3 regions of the Nocardioides sp. NPDC087217 genome follow, and region 2 is predicted to be linked to each of the others. Evidence: predicted binding sites of a transcription regulator. Region 2 holds the regulator's gene; each other region holds the start of a gene.
The links. The regulator LexA, encoded in region 2, represses DNA repair genes until DNA is damaged. The targets are predictions, from matches to a motif close to TCGAACANNTGTTCGA.
Positions count from the first base shown of each region.

Region 1: a site for LexA is predicted at 2,618-2,633, ahead of recA (recombinase RecA). Genes of this name have one in related genera too.
Region 3: a site for LexA is predicted at 2,715-2,730, ahead of ACIO3S_RS23510 (SAV_6107 family HEPN domain-containing protein). Genes of this name have one in related genera too.

Region 1 covers NZ_JBIUZB010000002.1:1,376,300-1,382,770, forward strand. Annotated here, with positions in the region: gene ACIO3S_RS14040 (GNAT family N-acetyltransferase) at 1-16, opposite strand, end outside; gene ACIO3S_RS14045 (phosphoribosyltransferase) at 40-540, opposite strand; gene ACIO3S_RS14050 (regulatory protein RecX) at 537-1,298, opposite strand; gene recA (recombinase RecA) at 1,366-2,424, opposite strand; gene ACIO3S_RS14060 (DUF4396 domain-containing protein) at 2,673-3,410, opposite strand; gene ACIO3S_RS14065 (DUF6153 family protein) at 3,543-3,986, shown strand; gene ACIO3S_RS14070 (DUF305 domain-containing protein) at 4,080-4,724, shown strand; gene ACIO3S_RS14075 (MFS transporter) at 4,778-6,016, opposite strand; gene ACIO3S_RS14080 (DUF3046 domain-containing protein) at 6,013-6,207, opposite strand; gene ACIO3S_RS14085 (methyltransferase domain-containing protein) at 6,223-6,471, opposite strand, start outside.
Region 2 covers NZ_JBIUZB010000001.1:977,933-984,403, forward strand. Annotated here, with positions in the region: gene ACIO3S_RS04840 (MXAN_6640 family putative metalloprotease) at 1-556, opposite strand, end outside; gene ACIO3S_RS04845 (alkaline phosphatase D family protein) at 631-2,301, opposite strand; gene lexA (transcriptional repressor LexA) at 2,388-3,155, opposite strand; gene ACIO3S_RS04855 (LysM peptidoglycan-binding domain-containing protein) at 3,338-3,715, shown strand; gene ACIO3S_RS04860 (hypothetical protein) at 3,827-4,723, opposite strand; gene nrdR (transcriptional regulator NrdR) at 5,122-5,622, shown strand; gene ACIO3S_RS04870 (vitamin B12-dependent ribonucleotide reductase) at 5,787-6,471, shown strand, end outside.
Region 3 covers NZ_JBIUZB010000006.1:129,466-135,936, reverse strand. Annotated here, with positions in the region: gene ACIO3S_RS23525 (DUF3040 domain-containing protein) at 1-55, opposite strand, end outside; gene dinB (DNA polymerase IV) at 201-1,385, opposite strand; gene ACIO3S_RS23515 (methyltransferase domain-containing protein) at 1,407-2,132, opposite strand; gene ACIO3S_RS23510 (SAV_6107 family HEPN domain-containing protein) at 2,182-2,643, opposite strand; gene ACIO3S_RS23505 (hypothetical protein) at 2,814-3,407, opposite strand; gene ACIO3S_RS23500 (DUF4126 domain-containing protein) at 3,652-4,287, shown strand; gene ACIO3S_RS23495 (phytoene desaturase family protein) at 4,284-5,609, shown strand; gene metF (methylenetetrahydrofolate reductase [NAD(P)H]) at 5,617-6,471, opposite strand, start outside.

The sequences.
Region 1 (6,471 bases), on a different contig from region 2:
CAACCGGCGTGAACATGCACCCAGGTTAACGCCGCTGGGTCAGTGGGCCTGGCCGCCGCGGCGGTCGACGAGCGGCGGCTGGGAGGACCACGGGAAGTCGATCCAGCGGTCGGTCTTCTTGTAGACGTAGTCGGCGTTGATCACAGTCCACGGCTTCTCGAAGATGACCGCGGTGCGGGCCTCGGCCACGTGGCCCTCGCAGAAGTCGTGGACGATCTCGAGGGTCTTGCCGGTGTCGGCGACGTCGTCGGCGATGAGCACCTTCATCCCGGTCAGGTCGACGGCCGCCGGGGTCGGCGGGAGCATGATCGGAACGTCGAGGCGCTCGTTGATGCCGGTGTAGAACTCCACGTTGACCGCGGACAGGTTCTTCACGTCGAGCGCGTAGCCCAGGCCCATCCCGAGGGCGAGGCCACCACGGGCGATGGAGAGCACGATGTCGGGCTCGTAGCCGCTGTCGACGACCTTCTGGGCGATGTCGCGCACCGCGGTGCCGAAGAGGTCGTAGGTCAGGATCTCGCGCTCTTGCTGCTCACTCACAGATCGGATTCTGGCACGAGACCGCCGGCGCCATCGTCATCGGCCAGGCTGAGCTCCTCGCGAACGATGCTGTAGGCCACACCGGCGCCGTATCCCTTGCGGGCGAGCATCCCGACCAGACGGCGGGTCTTGGTCTGGTCGTCGAAGCGCTCCAGGGAGCGTAGCTTCCGCCGGACCATCCGCCGGCCGGCCTCACGCTCGTCGTCGGGGTCGATCTCGTCGAGCGCATCGCGGGCCACGTCGTCGTCGATGCCCTTGCGGCGCAGCTCCTGGGCCAGGGCTCGTCGGGCCAGGCCCTTGCCGGGCTGTCGGCTGGCGATCCAAGCCCTGGCGAAGGCCTCGTCGTCGATCAGGCCGACCTCTTCGAAGCGGTCCAGCAGCCGCGTCGCCAGGGCTGCCGGGACCTCCTTCTTCTCCAGCTTGTCGGCAAGCTCCTTGCGGCTGCGCGCCTGGCCGGTCAGGGCGTCGAGGAGGATCTTCCGGGCGATCGCCTCGTGGTCGGGCTCGGGGTCGTTCTTGGGATCGGCCGGGTCCGCGGGGCGGGGTTTCCGCCGACGGGAACGTGTTGGTTTCGACTCGTCGTCGCTCCTTCGTCGCGACGACGGCTCGACCGACGGGGGCGACGGCTCGACCGACGGGGGCGACGGCTCGACCGACGGGGGCGACGGCTCGACTGACGGGGACGGGGCCTTTCCGGCCCAGGCTTCGACGCCGAGAGTCACGTCCCCCAGCCAGTCGGGCGCAGGCCGTTCGTCCACCCAGGGATCCTGGGTGGACGAACGATCAGGCCTTGACGAAGCCACGGGTCAGCCGGTGCCTGTGGACCTAGAAGTCCTCGACGCCGGCGGGCTCGGCCGCGGGCGCCTCGCCGTCGGCCGGGGCGTCGACCGTCGGCACGACCCCGAGCTTCTCCAGGATCCGCTTCTCCAGCTCGTTGGCCAGGTCGGGGTTGTCCTTGAGGAAGTTGCGGGAGTTCTCCTTGCCCTGACCGAGCTGGTCGCCCTCGTAGGTGTACCAAGCGCCGGCCTTGCGGACCAGGCCCGCCTCGACACCGACGTCGATCAGGCCGCCCTCACGGGAGATGCCCTTCCCGTACATGATGTCGAACTCCGCCTGCTTGAACGGCGGGGCGACCTTGTTCTTCACGACCTTGACGCGGGTGCGGTTGCCGACCATGTCGGTGCCGTCCTTGAGCGTCTCGATCCGGCGCACGTCGAGTCGCACCGAGGAGTAGAACTTCAGCGCGCGACCACCGGTCGTGGTCTCGGGCGAGCCGAACATCACGCCGATCTTCTCGCGCAGCTGGTTGATGAAGATCGCGGTCGTGCCGGAGTTGTTGAGCGCACCGGTCATCTTTCGCAGCGCCTGGCTCATCAGTCGAGCCTGCAGACCGACGTGGCTGTCGCCCATCTCGCCCTCGATCTCGGCCCGCGGCACCAGCGCCGCGACGGAGTCGATGACGATCAGGTCGAGCGCACCCGAGCGGATCAGCATGTCGGCGATCTCCAGGGCCTGCTCACCCGAGTCGGGCTGGGAGACCAGCAGGGCGTCGGTGTCGACGCCGAGGTTCTTCGCGTATTCCGGGTCGAGCGCGTGCTCGGCGTCGATGAAGGCCACGATGCCGCCGGCGCGCTGCGCGCTGGCGACCGAGTGGAGGGCCACCGTCGTCTTACCCGAGGACTCCGGACCGTAGATCTCCACGACCCGCCCGCGGGGCAGACCGCCCAGACCCAGCGCCACGTCGAGCGCGATCGAGCCGGTCGGGATCACTTCCAGCGGAGCCCGGGTCTCATCGCCCAGCCGCATGACCGAGCCCTTGCCGAACTGCCTCTCGATGTTGGCGAGAGCGGCGTCCAATGCCTTCTCGCGATCACCTGCCGCCATGTTCTTTCCTTCCTGAGGGGCAGACTTCTTCCCCTTGCCTGCCGCTTGTCCACGTGTCTTCGTCGTCATCAAGGCAGACGCTAGACGGGACCACCGACAGTTTTGAACGGGACCCTCTGGCACGGTGTTTCACGACCCGGTTTTTGCCTGGGCGATAGCACGAACCACGCTCCACCTACTACCACACACTAGCCCGAACAAGCGTTCGATGTGAACACCTGTTCGGGCGTGTCGGGGTCGTCGGATCCTCAGTGGCCCTGCATCTCGACCTGCTCGGCGGGAGCCGAGCCGCCACCCATCTCGTCGGCGACGGCGACCGACAGGCCACCGAGCATGAAGGCGATGATCACCGCGGCCAGGGCACCGCTCGAGAAGGACGGGATGAAGCGGCGTACGCCTTCCTGGACCGGCTCCGCGCCGTGGTACTGATGAGTGAGCGCATGCCCCTTGCCCCGCTGGAGCAGGTATCGGTTCACCGGGAAGGCCGCCACGAAGGCCACCGAGAGGGCGATCATCATCCCGATCCAGAACACGACGTTGACCAGGCCGGCCTCCATGGCCCCGGGGATCAGCGCCATCACCAGGTTGTCGACCAGCTCCATCGTGGCGATCGAGAGGGTGTCGGCGGCCAGCACGACGCTGAACGCCGCACCGACGGCCAGACCCGACTTGAGCAGCGGCAGCGTCGAGAGCGCGTAGCCGAAGGCGAACGCCAGCGCGACGGCCAGGACGATCGTCCACCCTGTGCTGAGCCCGATGGCGGTGCCGATCATCAGTCCGGCGATCTCGCCGATCGCACATCCGGTGAGGCAGTGCAGCGTGGCACTGGCCGCCATCGCGTTCACCCCGCCCCCGTGCGCGCCGTGCGCATCATGCGCGCCGTGCGCCGAGTGGTCGCCGCCATGACCCTCATGGTCCTCGTGCATCGAGTGCTGATGTCCGCCGTGGTCGTGTCCAGCATGCAGATGCTCGTCATGCGACGTCATGTCGCTCCCTTGGTCGATCGGTCCGTTGTGCCTACCCGACATTCATACCCCATGGGGGTATGTACTCGCAAGCGACATCTGGTCGGAGACCTCACTTTGTCCAACCACGAAGGACTCCTTAGGGTGTGCTGTGTGTGGACGGCAGCGCGACGACGGCAGTGGACGACCCGTGCGGTCGCGCGCGCCGGCCTGCTGGCGGCGGTCGTGGTCACGGTCGCCGGTCTCCTGGCCATGCATGCGCTGAGCCTCCACGGCACCGACTCCGACGGCGAGCACGGCGCGCTGAGCCTGCCCGCCGCCCACGTCGAGCACACGCACGCTCTCGAGCACACCGGCCACGGAGCGGCCGACGCCGCCGGCCACCCGGGCGGCGACGGGCACACGGCGATGATGCTGTGCGCGGCCTTCCTGCTCGCCGCCGGCGTGCTGCTGCTGAGCGGGCTGTGGCGGCGTACTCCTTCCTGGTGGTTCTCACGGGCCCGCGGCTGGTCCCGGACCAGCGGATTCGCGCCCTTGCTCACCTGTCCCGCGACCGGGCCGCCCTCCGTCTGGGCCTACTCCGTCATCAGGTGCTGAGCGGCCTGACGCCACCCGCGGCCCGGCCATGCCCGAGGTCCGCTGGTGGGTCAGCGATGCCCGTAATCAGCACTTGACAAGGAGAAACAACAGATGCGTACGCAACGTCCCCTCTTCCGCGCGACCTGGGCGGCGGCCGGCCTGGCCGTGCTGCTCACCCTGTCGGCCTGCGGCGGCAACGACGAGGCCGAGGCGCCTCAGAAGCTCTCGGAGACCGAGCACAACAAGGCCGATGTCACCTTCGCGACCGACATGATCCAGCACCACGCCCAGGCCCTGTCGATGGTCGACCTGACCATGGACCGCAACCTCGAGCCCGAGGTCCAGGAGTTGGCGGACTCGATCCGGGCGGCCCAGAGCCCCGAGATCGAGACCATGTCCGGCTGGCTCCAGCAGTGGGGCGAGGAGGTGCCGTCGACGATGCGTGACCACGTCAACGGCGGCCACGAGGGCCACGGCGACGGCGAGGACAGCAGCATGTCCGACTCCATGGAGGGCATGGACGGCGACATGCCCGGGATGATGTCGGCCGAGGACATGGACGCCCTCGAGAACGCCTCCGACGCCGAGTTCAGCGACATGTGGCTGACGATGATGATCGAGCACCACGAAGGCGCGGTCGAGATGTCGGAGACCGAGCAGGACGAGGGCCGGTTCAAGCCGGCCGTCGACCTGGCCGGGACGATCATCGAGTCGCAGACGGCCGAGATCGACACCATGGAGAAGCTCCTCGGCTGAGGACGCCGTGGTGGGCAGGGCCGCCCAGCGGCCCTGCCCACCAGGCAGGCCCGTCAGGCCGCCTTACGGGCCACGTACGCAGCCCCGAACAGCACCGTGACCAGCAGGATCGTGCCGAGCGCGAGCGCCGGATATCCGGCCAGGTCGACGACGACGCCCGACACCGCCCCGGCAGCGGCGGCGGCGACGCCCATGATCAGGTCGGCGGTGCCCTGGACGTCGGCGCGCACCTCGAGCGGGGTGTGGTCCGCGACCGAGGTGGCCGCGGCGATCGTGGCCAGCGACCAGCCGAGGCCGAGCAGGAAGAGCCCGACGAAGATCCGCGCGGAGCTGCCCTCCGGCGCGGCGGCGCACAGGACCAGGGACACCAGGAGCACCCCGCCGCCGAGCGCCATCACATCGGCCCGGCCGACGCGGTCGGCGAGCCAGCCGGCGATCGGCGCGAAGGCGAACATGCCCAGTACGTGCCCACTGATCACCAGGCCGATGATCTCCAGTCCGGCGCCGCCGTGCTCCATGTGGAGCGGGGTCATCACCATCACCGCGACCATCGTGGCGTGGGCCGCGGCCTGCCCGACGACCGCCGCCGCCAGCGCGGGCCGCTCCCGGATGACGGAGATCGCCCGGCGCCAGCTCGTGCCCTTCGCCTTCTCCGCCGGCGGAGCGCCCTCCCGGGCGACCAGCAGCGGGTCAGGTCGCAGGAAGACCCCGACCACCAGCGCGGCGGCCAGCATCCCCATCGACCCGATCGCGAACGGCCCGGTCAGTGCCGGGATCCCGACGGAGTCGGAGAAGATCTCGGCGACGCCGGTCAGGTTGGGCCCGATCACCGCCCCGAACGTCGTGGCCCAGACCACGACCGACAGCGCTCGCGCACGGCTCCTGGCAGGTGCCAGGTCGGTGGCCGCGTACCGCGCTCCGTTGTTGGCGGCGGTGGTCGCGCCCAGCAGCACGGCGCCGACCAGCAGCAGCGTCATCGATCCGACCACGCCGGCCAGCACCGCCAGCAGCCCACCGGCCGCCCCGAGCAGGTAGCCCGCCACCAGCCCGAACCGGCGCCCGCGCGCGTCCATGACCCGCCCCAGGACGTACGCAGCGACGGCAGCGCCGAGCACCTGGGTCGTCTGCGAGAGACCTGCCATCGACTCCGAGCCGGACAGGTCGCGCGCCAGCAGGGAGGCGGTCGCGATGCCGATCGTGATGCCCATCGCCCCGACCGCCTGGGTGGCGACCAGGGTGAGGATGGTGCGCTTCTGGACCGCGGCCACCGAGGCCGGTGCGACCAGCGTCACCGCTCACGCGCCGGCAGCTCCAGGGCCTTCCAGACCGCGGCCCAGACCTCCTTGGGCGGGACGCCGTCGTCGAGGGCCTCCTGGGCGGTGCGCCCGCCGAGGTCGCCCATGACGAACTGGCGTGCCCACGCTCGCGCGTAGCCCGCGCCGAGCGCCTCGTCCATCCGGGACCAGAACTCCGTGTGTCTCATCGCCTCGAATGCTACTCAGGCGCGCCGACGGGCGAGGACGTCGAGCCAGACGTCGCCGAGGCGTCCGTCGGCGTGCCCGACCTCGAGCACCTCCCAGCCGGCCTCGTCCAGCGCCGCCCGGAGCGCGGGCTCGCGCCAGTAGACGAAGAGGCGGGGAGCCTCGATGTGACCGCGGTTGGTCCACTCCTCGCCGTCGCCCTCCTTCATCGACACGTGCAGTGCACCGCCGGGGCGGGTCACCTCGGCGAGCCGGGCGAGCACGGT
Region 2 (6,471 bases):
AGATGTCGACCTTGCCCGGGGTGACCGACTTGTCGGCCGCGGGCTTGCGGTAGCCCGCCTGCACGTAGAGGTTGTGGACCTTCGTGACCACGTCACGGACCTGGTTCGCGTACGTCGACGAGGCGCGGTCGCCGCCCTTGCCCGGCGTGTAGTGGACGCAGACCGCGTCGCTGCAGGTCTGGGTGGCGGTGCGCGGGCGGGCGAGCAGCTCACGCGCGGCCGCCTTGTTGGAGCCGTCCAGGGCGTCCTTGGCGTTCCACAGGTCGGTCAGCGCGATGGTTGCGTCGGGCCGGCCCGCGACGTGCCGACCGGGCACGACCTGGCGAGCGCCGCGCACCGACTGGTTGCGCTTGACCTTCTTGGCCGCGGCGAGCGCCTCCCGGGCCGCCTTCTCCGTCACCGGCTGCGCGGCGCTGGTGTCACCGCCGGTCCTCACCGAGGTCGCCGGCGTCGAACCGGTTGCGGGCATGGTGGCGACGAATGTCGCGGCGACCATGCCTGCGATCAGGACGAGGGATCGTTGTTTGCGGTTGATCCGGCGGGCAATGTTTCGCATGAGATACCAGACGTTCGGGAAGGCAGACCTGGGCAGTCTAAGCGCAGAGCGCCGCTGTGTCCGGGGGACACGGCCTAGACGGGCTCCGTGACGTGATGGAGCCTGTTCCTTCCGGTTGCGGTGGCGTACGACCTGGTCCAGGTGGCGGTGGTGGTGGAGTCCTTGCGCTCGCCGATGACGTACCAGTCCATCTGAGCCCGGTTGCGGGTCACGTCGAGGACGGAGTAGCCGTGGTCGTCGAAGTTGAGGTAGCGGACGTGGCGGTTGGCGGTCCTGATGATGTTCTCGACCGTGAGGCTGACCGTGCGGCGCGGCGCACCGAGGATGTCCTTGAGGTTGTTCGAGGTCACCGAGGTGGCCACGAACTCGACCCCGGCGGTCTTGCCGAGCGGGTAGACGGCGGAGTCGTACGGCAGGTCGCAGGCCCACGCCGAGTGGATGTCGCCGGTGACGAAGACGGTGTCGGTGATCGCGTGGTTGCGGATGTGCTCGAAGAGCTCGGTGCGGTCGGCGGTGTAGCCGTCCCACTGGTCCACGTTGTAGGCGATGCCGTTGTCGGGCAGCAGGCCGGTGACGTCGTTGACCGGGCTGATGAGGCTCTTGGGGAGCGCGCCGAAGGTGACCGGCGCGATCATCACCGGGTTGCCGACGATCTTCCACTGAGCATCGGTGAGCAGGCCGTCCTTGAGCCAGGCAAGCTGCTCGTCACCGGTGATCGTGCGGTCAGGGTCGTCGACGCCGGAGAGGTCGGTGCGGGCGACCTGCTGGGAGCGGTAGGAGCGCAGGTCGAGCATGCTCAGCTCGAGCAGGTTGCCGAAACGCAGCCGCCGGTAGATGCGGTCGTGGAGGTGGCTGTCGGTCTCCACCGTGGCTGTGCCGTCGACGCGCAGCGGCATCCACTCGTCATAGGCCTGGTTGGCGTTGGTCTTGCGGTCGATCCAGTCGTACTCGCCGGGCTCGTTGTTCTCGGCGCCCAGCAGCCAGGCGTCGTTGGCCGACTCGTGGTCGTCCCAGGTGACGATCCAGGGCAGCCGGGCGTGGGCGGCGGAGAGGTCGGCGTCGCGCTTGTACTGCGCGTGCCGGATCCGGTAGTCGGCCAGCGTGTGCATCTCGTGGGCAGGCTCGTGCGGCCGGACGTTCTCGTTGGCCATGCCGTAGCCGTACTCGCCGGGCGCGTACTCGTAGAGGTAGTCGCCCAGGTGGAGGATCGCGTGCAGGTCGTCGCGGGCGGCCAGGTGGCGGTAGGACGCGAACCAGCCGGCCTGCAGGTTGGAGCAGGAGACCACCCCGAAACGTACGTTCTCCGGGGTTGCGTCCGCGGCCGGAGCGGTGCGGGTGCGGCCGACCCGGCTGGTCTGGCCGTTGTAGGTGAAGCGGTAGAAGTACCAGCTCTCCGGGGCCAGGCCGGAGACGTCGAGCTTCACGGTGTGGTCGCGGTCGGGGCCCGTCTGCTGGGATCCCTTCGCGGTGACGCGGCCGAAGTCGGCGGTGGGTGAGACCTCCCAGCGGACCAGGACCTCCTCACCCTGTCCGGACCCCGGAGTCGCGTCCACGGTCGGCGTGACCCGGGTCCAGATGACCACGCGGTCCGGGAGTGGGTCACCGGAGGCGACACCGTGCTGGAAGTGGGTGAGCGCGCCGCTCGCTGCCTCGGCGGGCTCGGGAAGAGCGATGGCTCCGGCCCCTGCGGCGGTCGCCAGCCCGGCGGCGATGAGGGTACGGCGGTCGATCTGCGTCTGGGTCACGCTGTATGGAACGACGCAGCCGCCGGCCCTGTCATGGGCCGGCGGCTGGATTTCACGCAGTGTTCCCGGACTGGTTCCGGGAGGGCTCAGAGGCTTCGCAGAACCGCCGTCACCTTGCCGAGGATGGTCGCGTGGGTGCCGTCGATCGGCTCGTACGCAGCGTTGTGCGGCAGCAGCCAGACCTTGCCGTCCTTGCGGGAGAGCGTCTTGACCGTGGCCTCGCCGTCGATCAGCGCGGCCACGATCTCGCCGTTCTCGGCGGTCGGCTGCTGGCGCACGACCACGAAGTCGCCGTCGCAGATCGCCGCGTCGACCATCGAGTCACCGGAGACCGAGAGCAGGAAGAGGTCGCCGTTGCCGACCAGCTGCTTGGGCAGCGGGAAGACGTCCTCGATGCTCTGCTGGCTCGAGGTCTCCTCGGCCAGGATCGGGCCACCGGCCGCGATCCGCCCGACCAGGGGGACCATGGCGGCGTCGGGGTTGGGGTTGATGTCGGCCTCGGCGGTGATCGTCGACTCGGGCTCCTCGCCGGACATGGCCTTGCGGTGGGCCATCACCTCCGGGAGGAAGACCTCCAGAGCGCGCGGTCGCTTCGGGTCCTTGCGGATCAGACCACGCTGCTCCAGCGCACGGAGCTGGTGGGCGACGCTGCTGGTGCTGGTCAGCCCGACCGCGGCCCCGATCTCGCGCATGCTGGGCGGGTAGCCGCGCTGCTCGATGCTGTCGCGCAGGTGAGCGAGGATGCGCTGCTGACGCGGCGTGAGCCCGGTCGCGTCCGGCGGCCCGTCGGGCAGCTCGCGGACGCGGCTCTTCTTCGAACCGCCTGATCCGGTGCCTGTCTTCTGCGTGGTCATGTCATCACATTAGTCCCTCTGGCACCACGACATCAAACATTTGTTCGACCTCGTGGGCGGCGCGTGTCGGCGTTCGAAAATTCTTGGGGTCGCTACTTGCGTTGTTCGAACACGTGATCTACCTTCGAACATGTGCTCGATCGAACACGTGATCGAGAGACTTGTGATCAGGAGGCCGTGAGATGAGTGCAACAGTCTATGTGCTGCCCGTAGCCGAGCCGCCGCGTCCGGCGCCGGAGGTGCGTCGCTCGACCGTGCGGCTCACGCGTCGCGGCCGAGTCGTCGTGTTCGCATTCGCGCTCGTCGTGCTCTTCGGGATCGCGCTGATCGGGGCACGGGTGGCGTTCGCGGTGGAGAACGGTGCGGACAAAAGCCCCTCCACCTCCGCCCACACGATGGTCGTCGGCGATGGCGACACGCTCTGGGACATCTCCTCGAAGGCCATCGCCGGCACCGACTCCTCGATTCGGGAGATGGAGCAGAGGATCAAGGAGCTCAACGGTCTCGAGTCCTCGATGCTCGTGTCCGGACAGACGCTGATCGTTCCGACCGCGCCGTAGGGCGCCGCTATAGATGTCCGGCTGCTCCTTCGACCCTGGCAGCCGGCTACCGGGGAAAGTGAGAGTGCTGCAGACGATGGGAAGCGTCTGCAGCACTCTCGCTGTGTCGGGTCAGTGGCGCCCGCGGTAGGGGCTGTCCGGCTCGGCCGGCGGCCACTGCTTGTTGCGTGTGCTGTGTCGCGGCGGCCACTCGTCGTCCGGCTCGACCGTCGGTTCCTGGGGCTGGCGCTGGGTGGGCATCGCCTGGGTCGCGGCGGGGTCCTGGGTCAGTCGAGCCCGCGAGCCGGTCTGGCCGTAGCCGGTCGGGGTCTGGTAGGCGCCGGACTGATACTGCGGGGAGCTGGCCTGCTGGGTGGGGTAGCTGTCCGTGCCGTATCCCTGCGAGCTGTACCCCGGAGTGCTCTGTGGTGTCGACGTCGGTGTCGGCGGGCTGGAGTAGTAGGGCTGTGGGGCGGGCGGCGGGCTGGTCGGCGGTTGGTAGGACGGCGCACCGTAGGCGGCCCGGCTGCCGGTGTTGCCGTAGGCCTGGTCGCTGCTGGGGTAGCCGTAGGGCGACTGGGAGCCGGTGTCGGTATAGGCCGAGCGGTTGCTGGTGTCGCCGTAGGGCGGCTGGCTCCCGGTGTCGGAGCTGTGCCGGCCGTACGAACCGGTGTCGTCGTAGCCGTAGGAGCCGGTGCCGTAGTAGTCCTGCTCCGGGTAGGCCTGCTCAGGGTAGGCCTGGTCGGAGTAGGCCGGGGCCGAGTAGTCCTGCTCCTCGACGTAGGCGTTGGAGTGGCTTCCGGTGTAGTCGTCGGTGGGTGGCGTGGTGGGGGAGCCGGAGAAGGCCCGCCAGGCCTTCCCGGCGAAGGTGAAGGTCAGGAAGAGGCAGGCGACTGCAACGACCGCCGCGATGGCGAGCTTCGCCCAGGCGCCGGAATCGCCTCCCCGTGCGTCGGCCCCGAAACCGACGGCGACCCACACGAGCACTCCCCAGATGACGAGGAAGGCCAGTGTCGCGATCGCAGGCAAGATGAAAGGTGGCCGGGGACCGCTTCTGGGGCGCGTGCCTCTCCGCGACCCGACGCGATTTCCTCCGGAGATGTTTGTCACGGGGGTCATTCTTACTCATCCAGGCCAGTCCGTCGCCGCTGAACCGGAATCTTTCGGTGTTTGACCGGCGACACGCCGGACACGCGGGTAAACACGGCGCTCGCTTGCATCGTCGTGGGGGCGGGCGTACGGTTACCACTACATCTAGTAGTTACACCGCTGTAGTTATCCACATCTAGTTCACATGAACAGGCGGATGGCCCACAGCGATGGGGGTGTTGTTCCACAGGGACTCACGCTCATATCCACAGGTTCCACAGGCTCGGGCCGCCAATGAGACGGCCTGGATCCACAGGTCTCACGAGAGGGGCTCGACCGTGCACTGTCCGTTCTGCCGACACAGCGACACCAAGGTGCTCGACTCCCGCGTGGCCGAGGACGGTGGCCAGATCAGGCGCCGCCGGGTCTGCCAGGAATGTGGGAAGCGGTTCACGACCGTCGAGCAGATGCAGCTGATGGTGGCCAAGCGCTCCGGCGCAGCGGAGCCGTTCAGTCGCGACAAGGCGGTGCACGGCGTACGCAAGGCTTGCAAGGGTCGGCCGGTCACCGAGGACCAGCTCGCCTGCCTCGGCCAGGAGGTCGAGCAGGCGCTGCGCAGCCAGGGGCTGGCCGAGGTTCCCAGCAACGAGGTGGGGCTGGCGATCCTCGCGCCGCTGCGGGAGCTCGACGAGGTGGCCTACCTGCGCTTCGCGAGCGTCTACCGGGCCTTCGGCTCGGTGGAGGACTTCGAGCGTGAGATCCAGATGCTGCGTACGGAACGGGAAGTCCAGGACTTCGAGGCAGAACATCCGGTCGAGGCCCCGGTGGGCTCCGACTAGGTCCCACGGGACACACAGACCGGCCCGGGCAGGCCGTGGGGAAGCGACCTGCTCGGGCCATTCAACGGCACAGCCAGCGGAAACAGATAGAACAGAGCAAGGACTCCACCATCAGCACCGACCAGCAGTACGGCACAGCGATCGATGACAACAGGGGGAACGAAATGACAGACACGGCAGCAGAGGCACAGGCATCGGCGAAGGCAGGCGCCGGGCTGAAGATCGAGCGGATCTTCAGCACCGAGGGCGTCCACCCCTACGACGAGATCACCTGGGAGCGGCGCGACGTCGTCCAGAAGAACTGGAAGACCGGCGAGACCGTCTTCGAGCAGACCGGAGTGGAGTTCCCCGACTTCTGGTCGATCAACGCCTCGACGATCGTGACGACCAAGTACTTCCGCGGCGCGCTCGGCACCGAGAAGCGTGAGCAGAGCCTGAAGCAGCTGATCGACCGGGTCGTGAACACCTACGTCGCCTCCGGCAAGGAGAACGGCTACTTCGCCTCCGACGACGACGCCGACCTCTTCGGTCGCGAGCTCACCTGGCTGCTGGTCAACCAGCACTTCGCCTTCAACTCGCCGGTCTGGTTCAACGTCGGCACCGAGTCCCCCCAGCAGGTCTCGGCCTGCTTCATCCTCTCGGTCGACGACTCCATGGACTCGATCCTGAACTGGTACAAGGAGGAGGGCCTGATCTTCAAGGGCGGCTCCGGTGCCGGTCTCAACCTCTCCCGCATCCGCTCCTCCAAGGAGCTGCTGAAGTCCTCCGGCGGCACCGCCTCCGGCCCGGTCTCCTTCATGCGCGGCGCCGACGCGTCCGCGGGCACCATCAAGTCCGGTGGCGCCACCC
Region 3 (6,471 bases), on a different contig from region 2:
AGAGCGCGCGCTCCATCTGCTCGAGCAGGCGAAGCTCCTCTTCCGAGAGTGGCACCGTACCTCCCATGTCCTGTTGGGGTATCTCCAAGTCTAGGCTGGCCAACCTGAAGGCGGTAGTGAGCCCAGAAAATTCTTGCCCCTTGACGTTCTGCCACATGGCACAACCAGAACCGATTGTGTCAAGCAAAGTGGCGGGTGCGTCAACCCCGGCCCTGATCGAGCAGGCTTGCGCGGCGTACGAGGCTGGATCCGAAGCGTTCGGCGACCTGGTCGATGGCGCGGTCGGCCTCGGACCAGCCCCGCTCCCGCTCGCCGAGCACCAGCTGCCGGTCGGTGCCCTCGCGGGCGACCAGGTGCTCGACCCGGACCCCGACCAGGCGCAGCGCCCGGCCGCGGAGATTCAGCTCGTCGTAGAGGCGGACCGCGGTGGCGTGCACCTCCTGGGTGACGTCGGTGGGATCAGGCAACGTGCGCGAGCGCGAGATGGTCTTGAAGTCGGTGAACCGCACGGTGAGCGCGACCGTGCGGCCGACCGTGCCTGCCCGCCGCATCCGCCGGGTGACCCGGGCCGAGAGGCGCAGCAGCTCGCGGACGATGTCCTCGCGGTCGCTCAGATCGTGCCCGAAGGTCTCCTGGGCGCCGGTGGACCGGTCAGGCAGGTCGGGGCCGAGCCGCCCGGTCAGCTCCCGCTGGTCGGTGCCGGTGGCGAGCCGGTGCAGGTGGCCACCGAGGCGCGGGCCGAGGATCTGGTGGAGGGTCGGCACCGGGGTGCGGGCGATGTCGCCCACCGTCTCGAAGCCGAGTCGCCGCAAGCGGGTCCTCGTGCTCGGGCCGACCCCGTAGAGCTCACCGACGTCGAGCGGGTGGAGGAAGCCGGGGATCTCCTCCGGCCGGACGACCACGACCCCGTCGGGTTTCGCCTTGCGGCTGCCGACCTTGGCCACGCTCGGGGTGGGCGCGACGCCGACCGAGCAGGTGATGCTCAGCTCCTCGGCGATCTGGCGACGGATCCGCTGGGCGATCCTCTCGGGGCTCCCGAAGAGCTTTGTCGCTCCCCGTACGTCGAGGAACGCCTCGTCGACGCTGACCACCTCCACCAGTGGGGTGGCGCGACGGAAGATCTCGCGGACCCGATGGGAGACCTCGGCGACCTCACCGAAGTCGAGACGGACCGAGACGAGCTGAGGGCACAGCCGTCTCGCCATCGAGCCCGGCATCGCGGCCTTGACCCCGTAGGCGCGTGCCGGATAGTTGGCGCAGGTCACCACTCCCCTTGCGTGACCCCCGACGACGACCGGCTGGTCCCAGAGCTCGGGCTGGTGCCTGATCGCCACAGAAACGAAGAAGGCGTCCATGTCGACATGGAGGATCGGGGTGCCGGTCACCCCGGACCTCCGAGGCGGTGCCTAGCGAAGCGAAGCGAGCAGATGCACCTGCGAAGCCAGCGGCAGGTAGTCCGCGCGGGTCGAGGCCCGCTGCTCGAGCTCGACGAGAGCGTTGGTTGCACCAGGGTCGACATCGAGCAATGACCCAGGAACGTGATCCACGAAGACACGTACGCCACGAACGTCGGTGACCTCGAAGCCCGCGGCCTCGAGCAGCCCGGTGACCTCGTCGAGCGCGAAGCGGCGACCGGAGCGCCCCTGCGGAGCGGTGTCGTCGAGGAGCTCGGCGGCCTGCGCGAAGTGGCCGGCCAGAGCGCGGGAGAGGACGGCGGCGGTGCGCTGGGCGACCAGCAGGCTGAGCGTGCCGCCGGGACGGAGCACCTCGCGGATCCCTGCCAGCGCCGCTGCGGGGTCGGGGACGACCTCGAGGACACCGTGGCAGAGCACCACGTCGGCACCGCTGGGGTCGGCGACGTCGGAGAGCGCGGCGAGGTCGCCCTGGCGCGCGTCGACGGAGACGCCGGCCTCGCGGGCCCGGCGGTCGAGCGCGGCCAGCGCGTCGGGGCTGGGGTCGACGACGGTGACCCGGTGGCCGAGCCCGGCGATGCGTACGGCTGAGGTGCCGGTGCCGCCGCCGATGTCGAGGACGTCGAGCGGGCCGGAGGCCAGGACCGGGTCGAGCGCGTCCCAGACGGCGACGGTCCGGGCGCCTGCCCGACGACTGGTTGAAGCGGAGCCAGCTGACATGAGGCCAAGCGTAGGCCCTGCCTCCCACCCTGCGTACGCCACACCTGGATCAGCCCACGAGGCGGTCGTGCCGGGACAGGGTGGCCTGCGAGGTGTGAGCCATCAGCCCGAGCGACTCCTCGACGACGGCGAGGAACCGGTCGGCGTCACGCACCTGCTCGTCGGCCTCCTCCGCGGTGACCGCACGGATCGAGCCGGCCTCCGCGGCGGCGCGCTTGGCGGCGCCGGCGGCGAAGTAGTCGGCCCACTCGGAGAGCTCGGGCGCGACCTTCTTGAGACGGACCCAGGCGTTCCACGGGCGACGGCGACCGGCGCGGCTCGCGGCCTCGACGGGATCGGTGCGGGCGGCAATCAGCGCGGCGGCGGCCTGGAGCGCGGCGACGTGAGCGATGGCGTACCTGCTCGGCACGTCGTCGGCCACGGTCGCCTCCGCGAGGGTCTCGGTGGCTCGGAAGAGGTAGCTGTGCGTCGTGGCCGGCAGCAGATGCATCGGGTCGTCCTTCTCGCTCACGGTCGACCCCGCAGTGGACGGCTCCGGCGGGCGTCGGGGGTCGAGGACGACGCCCGCCAGAGCCTGGTTGTTCGAACATCTGTTCGAACACGTGATCAAACTACACCCCGCCACCGACAGTCACAAGGACGAATCGAGGACGGGGCGTGTCGAGGGGTGGTGCGGGTCGCTCAGTCGTCGGCGACGGCGCCGCGAATGAGGTGCGGCGGGTGGATGTAGCGGGTGTTGGCCGGCAGCCACATGACCACCAGCAGCCCCGCGGCGATGACGATCGCGATCGTGGTGAGCACGCTGATGATCACCGGAGGGCCAGTCAGGATGCCGCCGACGCTGGCCACCGCGGAGATGAACACCAGGAAGGTGATCGTGATGCGGGCCCATTCGAAGCCGTTGCGGAGGAAGACCGCGAGCACACCCAGCATGCCGGCCATCACACCGAACAGGGTGATCGCCGGGGCGATGAAGGCCGGCGCGCTGACCCGGTTGTCGGTGGGCGGGTTGATGAGGGCCTCGAGCCCCTCGGTCTCCAGGATGCGCTTGGCCGAGGCGTTGCCCTCCGCCCACGCGCGCACCAGGTCATCGGAACGCAGCACCATGACCACGACCACGACGGCGCTGAACGCGATCAGACCGACGATCAGCCGGACCGCCCACGTCATCTCCCGCGGCACGGGCTCAGCAGCGAGGGCCGCCACCTCGACGGTGGTCTCCAGGTCCTCGTTCACGACCACACCTTCGTTCTCGTCGGGTGTCGTCATGGTCATCCGGTCTCCTTGCGACGTGGGGGGAACTCTGCGTTGATCAGCCCATTCTGCCGCACGGGGCACAACGGAGGTAAATACGGGATCGCGTGCGCCTGGTCTCGGGCCGACGCGATTCGGTCTCGACCCGCTTCGCGGCTTCGCAAGCTCAGTCGCTGCGCTCGCTCGACCTCCTCCCGTTGCGGCCGCGCTCGTTCCTCGCGCGGTCGCAGGCTCGGATGTCGGTGTCGTACGCCAAGATGTCCCCATGGAATCTCTAGCGCTGACCTTCTCCAGCGGGTGGGCCAGTGGCATCAACGCCTATCTGGTCGTGCTGGTGCTCGGCGTCGTGCAGCGGACGACGGGGGCCGAGGAGATCCCTGACGTGCTCGGCACCTGGCCGGTGCTGGCCGCCGCCGGGGCGATGTTCGCGATCGAGTTCGTCGCGGACAAGGTGCCCTACGTCGACTCGACGTGGGACTCGATCTCCACGGTGATCCGGCCCACGATCGGCGCCGTGATCGGCGTCCTGCTCGCCGGTGAGGCAGACTCGCTCAACGCGGCCGTCGGCGGCGTCGTGGGCGGCACCTCGGCGTTCATGTCCCACGTGGTCAAGGCCAGCGAGCGGCTGGCGGTCAACTCCTCCCCCGAGCCGGTCTCCAACTCGGTGGTCAGCCTGGCCGAGGACGGCCTCGTCCTCGGCGTGGTCTGGTTCGCCACCCAGCACCCGTTGGCCGCCGCCGGCATCGCCGCGATCCTGCTGGTGGCCGGGCTGGTGCTGGTGTATCTCCTCCTCCGCGCCGTGCGTGGGGGCTGGCGCAGGCTGACCCGGCGCGGAAGACGTGGCGCCCCTCCTCCAGGGGGCCCGTCCGACGGCACGACCAAGCCCTACCCCGTCCAGTGACCGCGGTCGTCGTCCTCGGGGGCGGGTACGCCGGGATGGCCAGCGCCGCCAGGCTGGCCAAGCTCGGCCACTCGGTGACCCTTCTCGAGGCCTCCGGTCAGCTCGGCGGCGCTCTGGTGCCGGTGCGCGAGGAGGGGTTCACCTGGGACGCCTCGGCGACCTCGACGCTGCTGCCCGCGGTGATGCGCGACCTGTTCCGCAAGTCCGGGCGGCCGGCTGAGCGTGAGCTGGAGCTGGTGCCGATGGACGTCATCCGCGAGCACCGGTTCGCCGACAAGAGCTCGGTCTCGGTGCCCGGCGGCACCCGAGGCGCCCAGCTGGCGGCCTTCGACGAGCTGGGCCCGGGCATGGGCCAGCAGTGGACCGACTACGTCGCCAGGTTCAGCGAGGACTGGGAGGTGCTGCGCCAGCACTACTTCGAGGTGCCGTGGGAGCCCACGGCGCTGCCCTCGGCCGTCGCGGAGCGGTTCCGTTCGCGCGAGACCCTCCACAAGCGGCTGCGCAAGACGTTCAAGGATGAGCGGCTCAGGCTGGTCGCGGCGCACCCGTTCGTCGCGGCGGGGCAGGAGCTGCGTGACGTACCTGCCTGGGCGGGGCTCATCGCCTATCTCGAGCAGCGCTTCGGCGCCTGGCGGGTCGAGGGCGGGATGGGGGTCGTGGCCGAGGTGCTCGCCGCCCGGATGGCCACCCGCCGGGTCTCGGTGCAGACCGCGACCCGCGTGGAGGACATCGTCGTACGCGACGGGCGGGCGGTCGCGGTCAGCACCACCGCCGGGGAGATCGATCTCGGCGCCGACGGAGCGGTCGTGGTCGCCTTCGACCCGCGCTCGTTGCCGGCCCTGCGGCCGCTGGTGGAACGTACGTTGCCTGCGATCCCGCCGATGACGTTCCACCTCGGGCTCTCCTCGCTGCCCGAGCACCTCGTCGACCTTCCCGACGAGCTGGTGCTCCACGGCGAGCCCACCCTGGTCGTACGCACCCGCGGGCTCGCCCCCGAGGGGCAGCACGCCTGGACGATCCACTCCCACGGCAAGCTGATGGAGGACGTCCTGCTGGCGCTGGCGCGCCACAAGATCGATCTGCGGGAGCACGTCGTGCACCGTGTCGACCTGGGCGCCGCCGAGCTCGTACGCCGCTGGCGCGGGTCACCGCTGGGCGTGAAGTGGGCGGGACGCGGCACGGTGTTCCAGCGCCTCGGGCCGCGCACCCCGCTCCCCAACGTCTACGCCGCCGGCGCCCACGCCACCCCCGGCTCCGGGCTGCCGTACGCCGGTCTCTCGTCCGCGCTGGTCGCGCAGTCGATCGGGCCTGCCGAGAGATGAGCGCAGGCTAGACCGTCACGTTGAGCTTGGCGAAGATCTCCAGCGTCGCCTTGGAGCGGTTCAGGGTGTAGAAGTGCAGCCCCGGGGCACCTCCGTCGAGGAGTTCCTGGCAGAGCTCGGCGGCCACGGCGATGCCCTCGGCACGGATGTCGGCGGGCTCGGGGCCGGCGGCGCTGAGGCGCTCGACGATCTCCTCGGGGACCTCGGCGCCGATCAGCTCGCTCTGGCGACGGATGGCGGCCAGGTTCAGGATCGGCATGATCCCGGGCAGGATCGGGATGTCGACGCCGCGGGCACGGACCCGGTCGACGAGGCCGAAGTAGTCGGAGGCACGGAAGAACATCTGGGTGACCGCGAACTCCGCTCCGGCCCTCGCCTTGGCGACCAGCACGTCGGCGTCGGCCTCGAGCGACTCGGCACTCGGGTGGCCCTCCGGGAAGGCGGCGACGCCGATGCGGAAGTCACCGCGCTCGCGGGCCAGCTTCACCACGTCGACCGCGTAGTCGAGGCCGCCCGGGGTCGGGGTCCACTCGGCGCGCGGCCCCTCGGCGGGGTCGCCGCGCAGGGCCATCACGTGCGCGACTCCCTTCGCCGCGTAGGCGTCCAGGATCGCCGCGACCTCGTCGCGGGTGTGGCCGACGCAGGTCAGGTGGGCGACCGGGAGCAGCTCGGTCTCCGCGGCGATCCGGCCGGTGATGGCGACCGTCTTGTCCCGGGTCGAGCCGCCGGCGCCGTAGGTGACGCTCACGAAGGTGGGGCGGTAGGGCTCCAGTGCGCGCACGGCGTTCCACAGCTGCTCCTCGCCGGCCTCGTCCTTCGGCGGGAAGAACTCGAAGGAGAACGAGCGCTCGCCTTGGTTGAT